One region of the Agarivorans sp. DSG3-1 genome, then DNA from elsewhere that is predicted to be linked to it. Evidence: predicted binding sites of a transcription regulator. Region 1 holds the regulator's gene; the other holds the start of a gene.
The links. Region 1 encodes sigma-54, which starts transcription at its own class of promoters, with help from an activator protein. Its sites were predicted from a motif close to GTTGGCACGNNNNTNGNNT; they were not measured.

Region 1 (9,043 bases):
TTGTTCATCATGGCGATGGGCTTTGGTAAAAGCCGCAAAATCACTCGTTGGGAAGGCGGCTTATTGTTAAGCGGCTTCATAGGCTATCAACTGCTATTATTTCTAGCCTAAGCACCTGTTATTACTGATTTAAGAAACTAAGGGGAAATGAGTGTCGTTTGATTATATCGCTTCAGCCAAGCAAGTCCTTGAGATTGAAAGCTTAGCTATTGAAAATCTCCATCAATATATTGATCAAGAATTTGCCGCCGCCTGCGAAATGCTTTTAGCCTGTAAAGGTAAGGTGATTCTTACTGGTATGGGTAAATCAGGCCACATTGCCAATAAAATTGCCGCTACTTTAGCCTCTACCGGCACTCCCGCATTTTTTGTTCACCCTGGCGAAGCCTGCCACGGTGATTTAGGCATGATTGCTGCCGAGGACATTGTATTAGCCTTGTCTAATTCTGGTGAATCAGAAGAGATACTCTCGCTCTACCCTGTATTTAACCGAATTGGTGTTCGTTCTATTGCGATGACCAGCAACCCCAACTCGTCTATGGCCAAGCTTGCCAACTACCATTTATGTATCTCAGTGCCTCGTGAAGCGTGCCCATTAGGGTTAGCACCTACCGCAAGCTCTACAGCAACCTTGGTAATGGGCGACGCGTTGGCGGTAGCACTATTAGAAGCCCGTGGGTTTACTGCCGATGATTTTGCGCTATCTCATCCTGGCGGCACTTTAGGTAAAAAATTATTGTTAAGTGTGAGTGACTTAATGCTAAGCGGGGAACAAATCCCTCTAGTAACAGTCGAACAAACTATTCGTGAAGCATTGTTCGAAATTACTGCCAAAGGTTTAGGTATGGTGGGAATTGTTGATGCTAAGCAGCAATTGGTGGGTATTTTTACCGACGGCGACTTACGTCGAATACTTGATCAACGCATCGATATACATGACACACCAATTGGCCAAGTAATGACTCAAAACCCCAAAGTCATTGAAGACTCTTGGTTAGCCTTTGACGCCTTAAAGCTGATGAAAGCCAAATCAATTAACGGCTTATTTGTATTGAACCAACAGACCGTAGTGGGTGCCTTTAACATGCATACCCTGCTGCAGGCTGGAGTATATTAATGACGATTAACACGCCTTATGGCTCGGTAAGCTCGCAAAACTTTACCCGTGCTAAAAACATCAAGTTGCTTATTTGCGACGTTGATGGAGTGTTTTCCGATGGCCGAATTTACCTTGGCAATGATGGTGAAGAGCTAAAAGCCTTTCATACTCATGATGGCTTTGGCATTAAAGCCTTGTTAAACATTGGTGTAGAAGTGGCCATTATTACTGGCCGCCAATCTACTATCGTAGAAAAACGCATGCAGGCTTTAGGTGTAAGCCGCATTTACCAAGGCCAACAAAACAAGATGGTGGCCTACCAACAAATGCTCGAACAACTCAACCTGTCAGCTGACGAAGTGGCATACATTGGCGATGATGTGGTTGATACGCCGGTAATGCGCGCTTGTGGCTTAGGTGTTGCTGTACATAACGCTCACCCGCTGTGCAAGCAAGATGCTAACTTGGTTACCATTACCCCAGGTGGTTTTGGCGCGGTACGCGAGCTTTGTGATCTAATACTGCAAGCCAAAGATCAGCTAGAACATGCTCAAGGTATGAGTGTATGAATCGCGTTACGCTGTTTTTTGCTAGCCTGTTCGTTCTCGCCTTGGTGTTGTGGCAATTAAGCCCCTCAGATCCTAAACAACAAAGCGCTCAACGCGAAGCCAGCAAGCCCAACTTTGTTGCAGAGAAACTCTATAGCGTCAGCTTTGGCGAAAATGGCAGCCCTCGTTACCGTATCTATGCCGAACAAATGGAGTTTTTTGAACAACTTAAGCACACAGAATTTACTCAACCAAAGATTTTGGTTTACCCAGATCCTCGTCAACCTGTATGGCAAATTGTGGCTGATCACGCTACAGTACAGCAGCAACAAACTGTCACCTTAAATGACAATGTAGTGATTAAAAACTTAAGTCGTGGCGAGTATGTTCGCGACATAATTACCGAAAGTTTGGAAATCGATCTGCAAAGCGAAACCATGAGCAGCGATCAACCTGTTACCGTGTATGGCCCATCGTACGAATTGTATGGTGTTGGCATGGACGGTGATCTAGCTAACGAAATAGTGACTTTATTAGATGATATCGAAGCGGTTTACCACAACCCACAAGAGTAAGTTAGCGCTAGCGGCTAGCTTGTTTATGCTTTCTTGGGGTTCTCAAGCACTTGAAGACGACTTCAACAAACAAATTATTGTTGATGCCGACCGCCAGCAGGTCAACATCAAAGAAAACCGCGTCACTTTCTACAATAATGTAGTGGTGACTCAAGGTTCAATAAAAATGCACGCCGAAGAACTCAGCGTAATAGGTAGTGAAGAAAAAGGCAGCGAGGTGATGATCGCCAAAGGCGAACCGGCAACTTTTTACCAACTACTAGACAGCGGCAAGCCAATTGAAGCAGAGGCCAACGAGGTGCGTTACGATTTAAAAACGCAGACCCTCACGTTAACCAACAATGCTCAGCTCAAGCAAGAAGAGAGCTTAGTAAAAGGCCAAATGATTAAATACAGCATTAACAAACAAGAGATGGTTGCTCAAGGCGATGAAAATAATCGAGTGACCACTATCTTCCTGCCTCAGCAATTAGAAGAACTCTCCCCCGAGGACAATGAGTAATCATGAGTACCTTAATCGCTGAGAACCTTGCCAAAAGCTACAAAGGTCGCAAGGTAGTAAAGAACGTCAGTTTAAATGTAGAAACCGGGAAAATTGTTGGTTTACTAGGGCCAAACGGCGCCGGTAAAACCACTACCTTCTACATGGTAGTTGGCCTAGTACCACGAGACCAAGGCCGAATACTTATCGATGATGACGATCTGTCTAGCACCGCTATGCATACTCGAGCACGAAAAGGCATTGGTTATCTTCCCCAAGAAGCCTCTATCTTTCGCCGTTTATCGGTAGAAAAAAATATTCTAGCGGTATTAGAAACCCGTAAGGATTTGGACAAAGAGCAGCAAATTGGCGCATTGGACGATTTGCTAGAAGAGTTTCACATTGGGCATATTCGCAAAAATCTCGGTATGAGCCTGTCAGGCGGAGAGCGTCGCCGGGTAGAAATTGCCCGCGCCTTAGCCGCAGCCCCTAAGTTTATTTTGCTTGACGAACCCTTCGCTGGGGTAGATCCTATTTCCGTTATTGATATTAAAAAAATCATTGAACATCTGCGTGATCGCGGTCTAGGTGTATTAATTACCGACCACAATGTAAGGGAAACTCTCGATGTTTGTGAGCATGCCTATATCGTTAGTCAGGGTGAATTGATAGCCTCAGGTAAGCCACAAGAAATACTTGAAAACGAGCACGTGAAACGAGTTTATCTCGGTGAACAATTCAAGCTATAGTTAAAGTGCAGCTTAGAAAATAATATAAAAAGAAGGGATAGCGGTAGTTAATGAAAGCATCTTTGCAGTTGCGTCTTGGTCAGCAGTTAACCATGACCCCCCAGTTACAACAGGCCATACGCTTACTCCAGCTTTCAACCCTGGATTTACAGCAAGAAATTCAAGAGGCTCTGGAAAGTAACCCTCTGCTTGAGGCGGATGAGTCACATTCGAATGATGGTGACGCAACAGACGCTAAGTCAGCCAATGAAAAATCTACAGAAGCCGAATCCAGCGCCGACGTAGACAGCAGCCAAATGGAAGCTGGTGATGCCATTAACCAAGAAACTGTTTCTGATGACCTACCCGTAGACTCCACTTGGGATGATATTTATAGCGCCAGTTCCGCGCCAGCTAGCTCATCGAGCGGCAGTAGCGGTGGTGACGACAACGATATGTTATTCCAAGGCGAAACCGTTGACTCCTTACAAGATCACATGCTGTGGCAAATGCGCCTTACTCCATTCAGCGAAGTAGACCAAGCCATTGCTTTAGCCATTATTGATGCAGTAGATGAATCTGGTTACCTCACACAAGATTGTGAACAGTTATTAGATGGCCTCAATTCTAGTGACAATAACGACTTAGATGTAGAGCTTGACGAAATTGAAGCAGTACTAAAACGGATTCAGCATTTCGACCCCGTAGGCATTGCCGCGCGCTCACTACAAGAATGTTTGTTAATTCAATTAAGCCGTTTTTCCCCAGAAACACCATGGCTAAATGAAGCCAAAGATGTGGTGTCTAACCATATCGATGTATTAGCCAATCGAGATTTTCGCTTATTGGCTCGAAAGACCAAATTAAAAGAAGACCAGCTGCGCGAAGTGATGCGTTTGATTCACACCTTAGAACCACGCCCGGGTAACGCTGTTGAGCCAAACCAAGCCCAATACGTTATTCCCGATGTTTCCGTAGTGAAGCGCCAAGGTCGTTGGGTGGTAGAGCTAAACCCCGATGCGATGCCGAAGCTAAGAGTAAACTCTCACTATGCATCCTTAAGTAAAACGTCTAATGCCACCGATACTCAGTTTATCCGTAGCCACTTACAAGAAGCCAAGTGGTTTATTAAGAGTATTGAAAGCCGCAATGAAACCTTACTCAAAGTCTCTAACTGTATCGTTCACCATCAACAAGCCTTCTTCGAATACGGTGAAGAAGCAATGAAACCAATGGTGCTGAACGATGTGGCCGAAGCAGTAGAAATGCACGAATCAACGATTTCTCGAGTGACAACTCAAAAATTCATGCACACACCTCGCGGCATTTTCGAACTTAAGTATTTTTTCTCTAGCCATGTGGCTACCGATGGCGGCGGTGAATGTTCATCTACCGCTATTCGTGCATTAATTAAGAAACTGGTTGCTGCCGAAAATACCAGTAAACCTCTCAGCGATAGTAAGATTGCTGATATTTTGGCAGATCAGGGGATCAAGGTGGCAAGACGTACGATTGCAAAATATCGTGAGTCTTTAGCGATACCACCTTCTAACCAACGTAAGAGCCTACTTTAAGGCCAATCAAGGGGACTATATTTATGCAAATTAATCTTACCGGACACCACGTTGATATAACTGAGTCTTTAAAAGAATATGTCCATAACAAGTTTGCCAAGCTCACTCGACGATTTGACCAGATAAACAATGTTCATGTCATCCTCAACGTCGAGAAGCTCAATCAAATTGCAGAAGCCACCTTACATTTAAATGGCGGTGAATTATTCGCTACCGCTGAACATTCAGATATGTATGCGGCCATTGATGGTCTCATCGACAAACTTGACCGCCAAGTTATCAAACATAAAGAAAAACTTAACAAACATTAGTCACCTCCATGCAAATAGATAAAGTACTAAGCTTGGATTGCACTCAAAGTGCAGTCCAATGCTCTTCAAAGAAACGCGCCTTAGAAATCATTAGTGAACTAGCCGCTGGTCAACTGGATACGACAGCTCAATGTATATTTGAGAGTTTGTTGAATAGAGAAAAAATGGGCAGCACCGGTATCGGGCAAGGCGTGGCAATACCTCATGGCCGCATTGATAAACAGCATCAAACAACCGCTGTTTTTTTACGTTGTGATCCCCCAATTGCTTTTGATGCCATTGACAATAAACCTGTTGATTTGGTTTTTGCCTTACTGGTACCAGAAGATCAGTGTAAACAACACCTCAACACCTTATCTCAAGTAGCTGAAAAACTTAACGATAAGCAAGTATGTAAACAACTTCGTTGTGCACAAAGTGATGACGAATTATACGACATCATGGTAGCCTAATACTCTAATCACCGTTAGGGATAGTCATGGAACTCATTATCGTGAGTGGGCGTTCTGGTTCAGGAAAAACCGTCGCCTTAAGAGTACTAGAAGATCTGGGCTACTATTGCGTAGACAACCTCCCGGTTGTGTTATGGCAATCTCTTATCGATAACTTAAAAAATACTTACTCTAAAGTAGCAATAAGTATCGATATTCGAAACCTCCCAGACGAACCTTCGCCGATAGGCCAAATTATTCGCAACGCCGGCCCTGATGTGAATCTATTAAGCATTTTTTTAGATGCTAAAGACGAAGCGCTGATCCGCCGTTACAGCGAAACTCGGCGAGTTCACCCGCTGAGTCAAACTAATTTGTCTCTGGCGGAAGCGATTGAATCGGAAACCGAGCTGCTGGCACCGTTATCTCGAAATGCTGATTTACGCATCGATACTTCACGCTTATCAGTGCATGAGCTAAGTGGCTTAATTCGCTCTAGAGTAACTGGCGATCAGCAACAACAGTTAATTTTAGTGTTTGAATCGTTTGGCTTTAAAAACGGCGTACCTAACGATGCTGACTATATGTTTGATGCTAGATTTCTGCCGAACCCCCATTGGCAAGAAGAGTTACGACCACTGACTGGCCTAGATAAACCCGTTCAAGAGTATTTATCAGCACAAGCTTTGGTCAATCAATACATTAAGCAAATTCGTGATTTACTACAATCTTGGTTACCGCATTTGGAAGCCAATAATCGCGCTTATCTAACCATTGCCATTGGTTGCACTGGTGGCCAACACCGTAGTGTTTACGTAGCAGAAAAACTAGCTGAACACTTTAGTGCTCAGCGTAAAGTACAACGTCGCCATCGCACTTTGGAACACCGTCTTGAAACTCACTAGGCAAGTTATCGTTAAAAACAAGCTGGGGCTGCATGCTCGCCCAGCGACAAAACTGGTAGAGCTGGCCCAAAAATTTGATGCTGAACTAACCATTATCGATGGCGAGAAAACTGCCTCAGCTGCCAGTGTAATGGGCTTGTTGGTGTTAGCCAGCGCTCAAGGTAATACCTTAACCATTATTTCCGAAGGGGACGATGCCACTGCGGCTTTAGATGCTGTTCAAGCGTTAATAGAAGCAAATTTCGACGAAGAATAAACCAAAGCGCAATAAACACACGCTACACTTAGCAAGCGCTGCTTAAACAATAATAGGGAATGCTTATGCCGGAAGAGATGGAGTTAAACCCTAATCAGCACAAACGTTTGCAGGAGCTTAACCAAGCCCTAGACAGCGGTATGTTTGTGCATGTTAGGCGCATGCTTCATCAAATGCCGGCCTGTGACGTAGCCTTACTGCTAGAATCTAGCCCACCAGCGGGGCGGAAAGTGTTATGGCAACTCACCGATCCTGAACAACACGGCGAAATTCTCGAAGAGCTTAACGAAGACGTAATGGAAGGCGTGCTGCAATTAATGGCGCCTGAGACGCTTGCCGCAGCCACCGAAGGCATGGACACCGACGATATCGCTTATGTGCTGCGTAGCCTGCCTGATAGTGTGTATCAAGAAGTATTAGAACAGATGGACGGGCAAGACCGTCATCGTGTAGAAGCCGCCTTAGCCTATCCTGAAGATACTGCCGGCAGTATCATGAACACTGACACCATCACCATTCGTGCCGACGTCACTATTGATGTGGTATTACGTTACTTACGGGTGCGCGGTGAACTGCCCGAGGCCACAGACGCCTTGTATGTAGTGGACGAGGATGATTCACTACTCGGTGATATCCCTTTATCCACCCTGCTTACCGTTAACCCCAATGTTGACGTTCGCGACGTGATGGACAGTAAGGCAGAGACCATTCCGGTAGCGATGGATGAAGATGATGTAGCGGCATTATTTGAGCGCCACGACTGGATTTCAGCCCCTGTTGTCGATGAAGAAGGTCACTTATTGGGCCGAGTGACCATTGATGATGTGGTTGATATTATTCGTGAAAATGCCGAGCACAGTATGATGGGCATGGCAGGCATGGATGATGACGAAGATACCTTTGCGCCGGTAATAAAAAGTACTCAACGTAGAACCTTTTGGCTAGCAATAAACTTGTGTGCAGCGTTAATCGCAGCCTCTATCAGTAACATGTTTGAGTCAACCTTGGAACAATTAGCCACCTTGGCAATTTTAATGACGATTGTCCCTAGTATGGGAGGCATTGCCGGTAATCAAACACTTGCCCTGGTAATCCGTGGCTTAGCTGTGGGGCATATTGGGGAAGGTAACTCACGCTGGCTCATCGGCAAAGAAGCGGCTATTGGCATGCTCAACGGTATGATTTGGGCCACGGTGATTGCGATAGTGGTAACCTTTTGGAAAGGAGATTGGACACTGGGTGTGATCATCGCAGGGGCGATGTTTATAAATATGTCATTAGCCGGGCTGGCTGGCGTTACTATTCCCCTGCTAATGAAGAAATTTAACATTGACCCAGCATTAGCTGGCGGTATGGCTTTAACCACCATTACAGATGTAATGGGCTTATTCTCTTTCTTAGGAATGGCCACCTTAATACTGGCTTAAACAAAGCTAGAGGCCAGAGACGAGAACTGAGCTAGAGCAAACAATTCAGCTTCTTTGTGGCTCTAGCCCAATCCAATTATCTTTAGCTACCTGCAATCTTCATTGAAGAAATCAATATCGAGCCAGTTTGAATAGCACTCTCTTTATCGAAGTCATCAGCAATAGCGACAACATTCGCAAACATTTCAGGCAAAGTACTGGCCACGGTGATTTCATGTACTGGAAAAGCAATTTCACCGTTCTCTACCCAGTAGCCAGCGGCGCCGCGAGAGTAGTCTCCAGTTACCGTATTTACCCCTTGCCCCATCATTTCGGTTACTAATAAGCCCGTCCCCATTTGCTTTAACAGCTCAGCCCTATTTACACCGCTATTTTTCACAAGCCAGTTATGAATACCGCCCGCATGCCCGGTACTTTGCATGCCCAACTTACGGCCCGCATAAGTCGTTAATAAGTAAGACTCTAAAACTCCATCGGCAATAATGTGTTTAGCTTTAGGTGCTACACCTTCGCTGTCAAAAGGCGTACTTGATAAGCCCTTTTTAACAAATGGGTCTTCGTAAATAGACAACCAACTCGGGAACAATTTTTTTCCCAAACTATCGAGTAAAAATGACGAACGACGATATAAATTACCACCACTAATCGCTCCAATTAAATGGCCAAACAAGCTACCCGCCACTTCTTGATCAAATACCACAGGTACTT
Region 2 (9,043 bases), 2.2 Mb from region 1:
AATAAAGTTGCTCAAAAAATGGGTGATTTCGAAAGCGAGTTTAACAAAGCACTTGGGTAACTAGGCAATGATTACGGCCCTACTGAATACTCAAGAGCAGCAACTTACCTTGCTGCTTTCTCTTTTAGAGCAAGAAAAGGTCGCGCTTGAACAAGACGATACTATTGCTCTTTTTGCCGTTGCAGAACAAAAAGAGCAGGCCCTAGCAGAGATATCTAAAGCAGATGCAGAACTTGAAGCGTCAGCTGAAAAATCTCAACTTAAAACTGACTTAACTTTAAGTAAGCAAGTGGATACAGTTAAACTACTGCTGCAGCAATGCCAGCAACAAAACGCGCTAAATGGTGAGATTATTCAAGCCAGTAACGAAAAAGTACGCCAGCTCAGCGCAGTAATTGGCCAACTCCAAAATCAAAATGCATCTACCTACGATAAGCTAGGTAAAAAACATAGCTCACAACGCATGGGTAAAGGTTTTAAAGCTTAACGACTTAAGCCTTTTGATTGGCATTAGTTAGCTTCTTATCTTCCGCTCTACCCAATGAGATTCCCCTCACCATTTTCTGAATTTACTGCCTTAAGCTGAATAGTAAAGTGTTTAGTATTATCGAGGGCTAAATACAATAAAACCCCAAACATGTTTGAGGTTTTACGTAGTGTAATAGACGTAGGGTAAACTTAGCCTCTCTCCCCCATTGGCATTTTAGCTTTATTCGCTTGAGTGCGAGACTCTATAATCATCACTCCGTCACGTTTAACCGGAACAGGAACCTTACTTTGGTAAACTTCGTTAGGAATTAACTCTTGTGCTGAAGCAACCACTACTTTTGATTGCGCACCAACAATTCGAGCATTAACTAAAATACCTTCATTAGATTTACTAAAGGTACCCACTAGCAAATATTCTATAGGTAAACGCTTAGATAGCTCTTTAACGTTGCGGCTATACACAAAATCACCTTCTGGAGTGATGCGAATAAAACCGGTAGTTTTATAATCAATCACTGAGAAGCCACTTTGCTGCATTTCATAAACAAAGCTTTCGGCTAGCTGCATACCAAAAAGATCTGTGGTCTTAAGGTTATCTAAAGGAACAAACGACGCTACGCCAATCGGCGTTTCAGCATTAACAAAGTGCGAGCTAGATACCAAGCGCTGTGACATTAGGTTTACATAGTCAGTAAGTGAGCGCTGTACATTTGGATCGTGCATTTCTGGCGCGGGCGGTGTTAATGAGCGGCTTTGGCTACCACTTAAAAACAGCTGGCCATTCTCATCAATCACTCCCTCTTGATAATGGGAGTTATGAGTATGGGGGGCGTGATGTTTAGAACCATCATACACCACCACTTTTTGCATCGACGGGGAGCTTGAGCACCCCATCAACATCGAAGTAGCTAACGCTACCAAGCTAATACCTTTCATGTCTCTTCCTTAATCGTCTATTACGCTTAAAGTATCGGCCTAAAAGGTAAAATCTTTACTAAAATTGAACGGTTTTTTGACTCTCTAGGTGACGCGTTGGCGACATAGACATGGTCACTCGATACACTTCTCTAAAATCTAATTGCAATTCAGTAACATACACATCATCGACCGCGTAAGCACTCATCACCTTAGCGCCGCGAATAACGCCCGCTACCGAAGCGGCTAAACGCTCGTTCCCTAACACCATATCACTTACTGTTGCCGTGCTATCAATGTGTTGTCCATATACTTGTTCAGACAGCTCGCGATAAGCATCCAACTTGGAGGCTTTCATTGCCCGCAACTGCTTGGAAGACAAATCGGCTCCTCGCTGTTGGCTAATGGGCGCGTAGCCTACTGCGTTCACCACGGTGAAATCGCCTGGAGGCTCGTACGTCCACTCAACTTTTTTCACTTGAGTGGTTGGAGTACATGCTAAAAGCAGTAAAACGGATAAACTTAAAAACCAAGTTCTAAAGTACAGATTGTTCATGACGCTCCAAGCTCCCATTAACGCTAGTCACTCGAGGCGAGGTTGCCCCCGCTATATTTGGTACAAATTGATATGCCGCCGATACCACCTCTTGGCTAGAGAGTTCGACTAAACGCATGTTAACGTGTCTGCCTGATGTAGTGCGCTGGAAACTCCCCACCACTACGTAAGTAATTTCCATTTCTTTGCGCAGTAATTCAGCGTCACGCGATAAGGAAAACTCGCCATAACCAGGATCCATTTGTAGGCGGCCAGTTAACCTTGGCTCTACCATGTTCACCCCTTCTCTAGACAAAGCGGCAAACATTGCCTCGGCCACTTGCCGCCCAAAACTGTCGCTGGACTGTAAGTCATCTAAATCAACTAGCGTGCTAACGGCCACAGAATCGCTTTCGGTAAGATCTAAATTGTCGGTAAGTTGCCGAGAAAGGTTGTCTACATGTACATATAAAGCAGCATCCTGTTGTTCTCTAGGTTCAACATAAGGATAATTTGAAACATGATGTAAGCTGGTATTGCATCCTTGAAGCGTAACCAGCAAAATAATTAATGTCGTAAAACGCATATCAATCTCCTCCAACTTACGCCTTACCAAGCAATAACCATTCCAGTCAAAAAAATAACGTTTATCTTTAGGTATAGTTATTGCTAGTTAGTGAGCAGGAGGGCCTTATGAAACAGTTCATTTTTTATATTGGCATGCTAATTAGCCTGTCAACTCACGCGGTATGGTACGAGGCCAAAGGCCAAGCAACCATCGTGAACAACGACATGGAACAAGCTAAAAGCGTGGCTACACAAGACGCAGTGAAGCAATTGCTATTGTACTCAGGCGCATCGGTAACAAGCGTAAGCCAAGTGAATGGTGGTCGCTTAACTCTCGATCAAATTGAAGTAGTGTCTAAAGGTTCGTTACATAACTTAAAAGTATTAGAAGAAGGCAACCACGGCCAACAATACTATGTCATTTTGCAAGCCGATGTTTTTCCAGCGGCTAGTCAGTGCAAAGCCAGTGGCTACAGTAAAAACATGTTGCTATTACCCCCTTTCCTAAAGCAACAACACCAAGTAAGAGTGGGACAATTACACGAAATCTCACCCGCAGTTGAACAGCGCGCTTACGATATAGCACGCGAAGTGGGTACTCAGTTCAACGTAAAACATCCGCCTAAACTGCCCCTTAACTATTACAAACCTGGCGAGCACAATTTTAAAGGCATTAAAGACGTCGCAGATCGCTATGGCGCTCAATACTTACTCGGTTTAGAAATTGAAAACATATCTTTAGACCAAGAACATAAACCCAAGTTTATTAATTTATCTTACCCGCAACGTTACTTTGTAATGAATGTGCGAGTGTATAACGCCATCGACTTAGAAGAGATTTATAACAAACGATTCTCAGTAAATGCCCCTTGGGAGTTTGATGCCAGAGAAGTGATTTCTCCCTACTCCGCCGAATTTTGGTTATCAGCTTACGGGCAAACCTTAAACAGCACTTTGCAGCAAGCTATTTCTGAAGTAGACGCCCTACTCGCTTGTCAACCCTTGCTAGGTAGCGTAGTGAAAGTATTAGGCCCAGATCGTTGGCAAATTAACTTAGGCAAAGCCAATCAGCTGAATAAGGGTATGCTGCTTAATTTAATTCATCAAAATTACCACTGGGGCAATTGGGATATCCCGCGACAAGAGCAAATTGTGGCCGACAGCATGGTACAAATTGAGCAGGTATATCAGGACAGTGCCATTGTGGTGGCGCTAGACCCAACAATGGTAGCTAACATTCAGCTTGGTGACTTAGTGAGCAAACAGTAAAGCTTTGCTTTTCATCAAGTTAAAGCTGAGTATAATAACAAACCTTGCTACTAGATTAGCAGCAAGGATTGTTACGTCCCCTTAGTTCAGCTGGATAGAACAAGGACCTCCTAAGTCTTAGACACAGGTTCGAATCCTGTAGGGGACGCCAACAAAAGCTCAATCTTCCGCTTAATCCCTTGCTATTACTTTAGATACAAAAAAGCTTCGAGCATGCCGAGGCTTAATATCATCTATTGAGATCTACAGTGCACTCGCACCGTCCATCGCCTTACACACGTAAATACTCTCTTTTAAACCGGTCACAGTTTGGTATTGTTGCTCGACTGCTTGGCATACCTCATCGACCAATTGAGGCGGCATAAGCGCCACAATACAACCACCAAAGCCACCACCCGTCATGCGTACGCCACCTTGGTGGCCTAGCACCTGTTTCACGATATCTACAATGCAGTTCACTTCCGGTACGGTGATTTCAAAATCATCACGCATTGAGGCATGAGATTGCTCCATCAGTACACTCAAGGTCGCCATGTCGTTGGCTTTTAGGGCCTCGGCTGCTGCTAAGGTGCGGGCATTTTCAGTTATCACGTGGCGGGCGCGTTTGGCCACCAATGGGTCTAGGCTGTGTTGCTTTTCCGCAAACAGGGCTTCACTCACATCACGCAGTGAGCTCACTCCTAAGCCTTTCGCGGCGGCTTCACATTGCTCGCGGCGGGTATTGTATTCACTGTCCACTAAACCGCGTTTTTTGTTGGAGTTGATTATCACCACCGCCATGTCTTCTGGCATGGCCACTGCTTGCGTCTCTAGCGAGCGGCAATCAATCAGTAGGGCATGATTGGCTTTACCTTCGGCGGAGATAAGCTGGTCCATAATACCGCAGTTACACCCTACAAAGTTGTTTTCCGCCGCTTGGCCAATCAGCGCCAATTTCTGTTGCGAGACGGCTAGGTTAAACAGGGTTTTAAAGGTTTGACCAATTACCACTTCAAGGGCAGCCGATGAGCTTAAACCAGCGCCTTGTGGCACGTTACCACTCACCGCTAAATCGGCGCCGCCAAGGGTGAAGCCTTCTTTTTGCAGGCAATCAATGACGCCGCGAATGTAGTTTACCCACATGCAGCTTTCATCAAACTGTAGCGGCTGGCTAATATCAAACTCGTTCACTTGGTTATCGTAATCTACCGATACCACACGCACGATGTTATCGCTGCGCGGTGAAGCCGCTACCACGGCTTGGTAGTCAATGGCACAAGGCAGCACAAAGCCGTCGTTGTAATCGGTATGTTCACCAATTAAGTTTACCCGCCCTGGGGCTTGAACCAGCCTTGCAGGGGCTGAGCCCGTCATATTGATAAAGGCATTGCTGACCGTATCGATGAGGTGTTGTTGACGTTGGGTCATGCGCAGCTCCTTAGTCCTGTTGTTCTTTGTAATGCACGTCGCTAAGGTCGCGCAGTTTGCTGGCCGCTTGCTCGGCGGTTAAATCTCGTTGGCTTTCCGCTAACATCTCGTAGCCCACCATAAACTTACGTACGCTGGCTGAGCGCAATAGCGGTGGGTAGAACAAGGCATGTAATTGCCAGTGTTCGGTCGTGGTATCGCCTTCTTTAAAAAACGGCGCATAGTGCCAGCCCATGGAATACGGGAATGAGCATTGAAATAAGTTGTCGTAACGGCTGGTGAGTTTTTTCATCGCCAGTGCTAAATCATCACGCTGAGCATCACTGAGCTCACTCATCCGGCGAAGATGGGTTTTAGGCATGAGCATTGTTTCAAAAGGCCAAGCAGCCCAATACGGCACGACCGCTATCCAATGTTCAGTTTCCACCACGGTACGGCTGCCATCGGCTTGCTCTCGAGCAGCGTAATCCACCAGCAAGTTGCTGCCGTGCTGGGCGGTATAATCGCGCAAGTGTTGGTCTTTACGCTCAATCTCGTTAGGTAGAAAGCTGTTGGCCCAGATTTGGCCATGTGGATGAGGCTGCGAGCAGCCCATGGTTTCGCCCTTGTTCTCAAAGGCTTGTACCCACAGGTAGTCTTTACCTAATTCTTCAATTTGTTCATTCCAGGTATCAATCACGCCACGAATTGCCGTGGTGGATAACTCCGGCAGAGTTTTACTGTGGTCTGGCGAGAAACAAATCACCCGGCTTAAACCACGGGCTTCCATGCTGGTAAACAAGGGGTCGGTGGCAGCGGGTACGCTGGGTGAATCGGTCATCAGTGCAGCAAAATCGTTACCAAAGACATAAGTGCCCGTGTAATCCGGGTTTTTATCACCCGATACACGGGTATTGCCAGCACACAAAAAACAGCCAGCATCGTAGCTCGGCAACGTCGCCGTAGACGGTGCTTCATCTTGGCCGCTCCAGGGGCGTTTAGCACGGTGCGGCGACACCAATATCCACTGTCCCGTTAAGGGGTTATAACGGCGATGCGGATGCTCGGTAGGGTCAAAGTTTGTGTTTAACATGAAGGCTCCACTAAAATGCTACTACTTGGCGAGTCCGATAGTGCAAAAACCAATACTTGAGCCGCCTCCCGAAAGATCCCTACTTGGCCGCCTAAGGCAAGCCGGGGTAGCCCCAGATTTCAAGTAAAAGTAATTCGCTCTACTCTTTATCTATATATTGAAGCACGAAAGGGAAAACGTTTCCAATTTTAATGGTTAAATCATCAACGATAAGTCTAAAAATGGGCTGTCTCTCTATAGTTACGGCCACTTAGTTATTACTCGAGGCTGTTATTCTTTGCGATAAATTGACAACTAGAGTTAAGGGGAGTTTTAGAAAGATAAAAACACATAAAGGATAACGTTTACCTTATCTTATAGGGTTCAGTCCTGTTTTATGTAGCTCGTCATTCATATTCGTTCATCATTAATCAATAAATCCATATAAAGCAGTGTAACTTCAATGAGTTATTAGCAGTTAACAGGCTTTATATTCACAGAGTCAGAATAAAGCAAAATATAATTTCAATTATGTTGAGCTTACACTTGTTCGCCCAAGTAAAACTGCCTAAAATAGCCGCCTTATTGTGGCATCTCGCCCTCATCCGTTTAAAGGTAAAATACATGCAGCACATCGTTACCTTGCTTAGCGAACAAGTTAAGCAGCAAGCTCAGAATGTAGCGCTAAAAATTTGGCGCAACCAAGCTTGGCAGTGCTTTACATGGACAGATTTTTCTCAGCAATGGACGCTAGTCGCAAAAGGTTTAATTGGTTTAGGTCACCAGGAAGAGCAATGTGTGGCAATTATGTCACCCAATATGCCTGAGTGGACCATAACTGACCTGGGTATTTTGGCTGCTAGAGGTTGTGTGGTGCCTATCTACCCTACTAATACCCTGGATCAAAGCCAGTACATTCTAAAAGACGCTGGCTGCAAGATTTTGTTTGTTGGTCAAGCTGAGCAAGTAGAAATAGGTTTAGAACTACTGAAAAGTGGCCAAATAGAAACCTTAATCTGTTTTGAAGAAAGCGAGCATGCTCAACAAGAAAACGTAATGAGCTTGCCGCAATTGCTGGCCTTAGGAGAAACAGTTGACGCAGGTGAACTAGAGCAGCGCCAACAAAACCTAAAAATGGACGACTTAGCCACGCTTATATATACCTCAGGCACCACCGGTGAACCTAAGGGTGTAATACTGGATCATGCTAACTTTGCTGCAGCATTTGCTATGCACGACCAACGTTTAAGTGTAAACAGCGACGATGTCTCTCTCAGTTTTCTACCTTTGAGTCATGTATTTGAACGCGCTTGGACTTATTACGTACTGTATCGTGGTGCAACCAACGTATATTTGGAAGACCCCGCGCTGATTCAAGAAGCCTTGCCACGCAGCCAGCCAACCTTAATGTGTAGCGTACCTCGCTTATACGAAAAAATTCATGCAGCTATTTTGCAAAAAGTTGCTACTGCTTCAGCCACTAAACAGAAACTGTTTCATTGGGCTTTAAAAGTAGCTGAACTTCGGCTAGTCGCTAAGCAACAACAAGTGCAGCCTTCTGTATGGTTAAACATACGTTATCGTTTAGCCAACAAGTTAGTACTGTCAAAACTTCGAGCCATCTTTGGCCCTGCACGCCTACTGCCCTGCTCTGGCGCTAGACTGGCAGATGACATAAACCGTTTCTTCCAAAGTTTGAATGTGCCAATTAATTACGGCTATGGAATGACCGAGTCTACCGCCACTGTTTCTTGTTATAGCGAAACACAGAAAAGCATTAGCACCATTGGCCAACCCCTAGAGGCCTTGCAGATAAAAATTTCCGAGCAAGGAGAGATTCTAGTCAAAGGCGACACGGTAATGCGCGGCTACTTTAATAAGCCACAAGCCACCGCAGAAACCATTATCGACGGCTGGTTACATACGGGTGATGCAGGGAATTTAGATGCTGAAGGTAACCTAGTACTTACCGAGCGCATTAAAGAGTTAATGAAAACCTCTGGCGGAAAATACATTGCCCCGCAAAGGGTTGAAGGCGCATTAATTCGCGAGCCCTTATTTGAACAAGTCGCTATTATTGCTGATGCTCGCCACTTTGTATCGGCCTTAATTGTTCCCGCTTTTGAAGCGCTAGAACTACATGCCAAACAGCTAGGTATTAAGTGGCAGCACCGCAATGAATTGTTAGAAAACGCTGAAATTAAGCAGCTAATACAAGCAAGGCTAAAACAAGTGCAAACTAATCTAGCTCGATTTGAACAAGTAAAACAGTTTACCTTGCTGCCTAGAGAGTTCTGCATGAAACAAGGCGAACTAACACCAACACTGAAACTACGCAGAGCGGTAATTGAAAGCCGCTTTGCAGAACAAATCAGTGCGATGTACGCAGAAAAACGGATTGCCTAAATCCCCCCCCCTGCAATCAATAAAAAAGGCGCTTGAAGCGCCTTTTTTATTGATAATGTACCGTCATAAACTTTAGTCTTGCCACTTCTTGCGCATAGCCTCAATCACTCGCTCATTCACTCCATGCACATTTTGATACTCACCTTTGCAAACTAGTATCTTTAACTCTGCTTGGTATTTTATAGCTAAATCTCGATAGCTTTGCATTTCCCATTGCTGAACAAAGGTATTTGCGACGACAACATCATTTCCTAGGGCTAACTCTCGCTCAGTTTCTCGCTGGCACCATTGATGGGCTTGAGCAATTTGCTCCGCTTGATATAGATACTCGCCATGCTTGTTAACAAAATACATGTCTGCTTCTAATAGCACCGCATCAATAGTTGCTGCCAAGGTAGATTTTC

Region 2: ACLD71_RS19040 (FlgO family outer membrane protein) is a predicted target of sigma-54. The motif match lies at 2,554-2,572, and genes of this name have one in related genera.

The regions. Positions count from the first base shown of each region.
Region 1 is NZ_CP177241.1:1,905,092-1,914,134, reverse strand. Features, by position in the region: gene ACLD71_RS09045 (calcium/sodium antiporter) at 1-111, shown strand, start outside; gene ACLD71_RS09040 (KpsF/GutQ family sugar-phosphate isomerase) at 152-1,117, shown strand; gene kdsC (3-deoxy-manno-octulosonate-8-phosphatase KdsC) at 1,117-1,668, shown strand; gene lptC (LPS export ABC transporter periplasmic protein LptC) at 1,665-2,222, shown strand; gene lptA (lipopolysaccharide transport periplasmic protein LptA) at 2,185-2,724, shown strand; gene lptB (LPS export ABC transporter ATP-binding protein) at 2,727-3,452, shown strand; gene ACLD71_RS09015 (RNA polymerase factor sigma-54) at 3,503-5,005, shown strand; gene hpf (ribosome hibernation promoting factor) at 5,029-5,316, shown strand; gene ptsN (PTS IIA-like nitrogen regulatory protein PtsN) at 5,325-5,768, shown strand; gene rapZ (RNase adapter RapZ) at 5,795-6,652, shown strand; gene ACLD71_RS08995 (HPr family phosphocarrier protein) at 6,639-6,908, shown strand; gene mgtE (magnesium transporter) at 6,974-8,335, shown strand; gene pmbA (metalloprotease PmbA) at 8,418-9,043, opposite strand, start outside.
Region 2 is NZ_CP177241.1:4,103,800-4,112,842, forward strand. Features, by position in the region: gene flgM (flagellar biosynthesis anti-sigma factor FlgM) at 1-60, shown strand, start outside; gene flgN (flagellar export chaperone FlgN) at 68-487, shown strand; gene ACLD71_RS19030 (FlgO family outer membrane protein) at 679-1,425, opposite strand; gene ACLD71_RS19035 (LPP20 family lipoprotein) at 1,484-1,960, opposite strand; gene ACLD71_RS19040 (FlgO family outer membrane protein) at 1,941-2,525, opposite strand; gene ACLD71_RS19045 (flagellar assembly protein T N-terminal domain-containing protein) at 2,633-3,775, shown strand; tRNA gene ACLD71_RS19050 (tRNA-Arg) at 3,851-3,926, shown strand; gene galK (galactokinase) at 4,019-5,182, opposite strand; gene ACLD71_RS19060 (UDP-glucose--hexose-1-phosphate uridylyltransferase) at 5,193-6,254, opposite strand; gene ACLD71_RS19065 (AMP-dependent synthetase/ligase) at 6,858-8,639, shown strand; gene ACLD71_RS19070 (AAA family ATPase) at 8,712-9,043, opposite strand, start outside.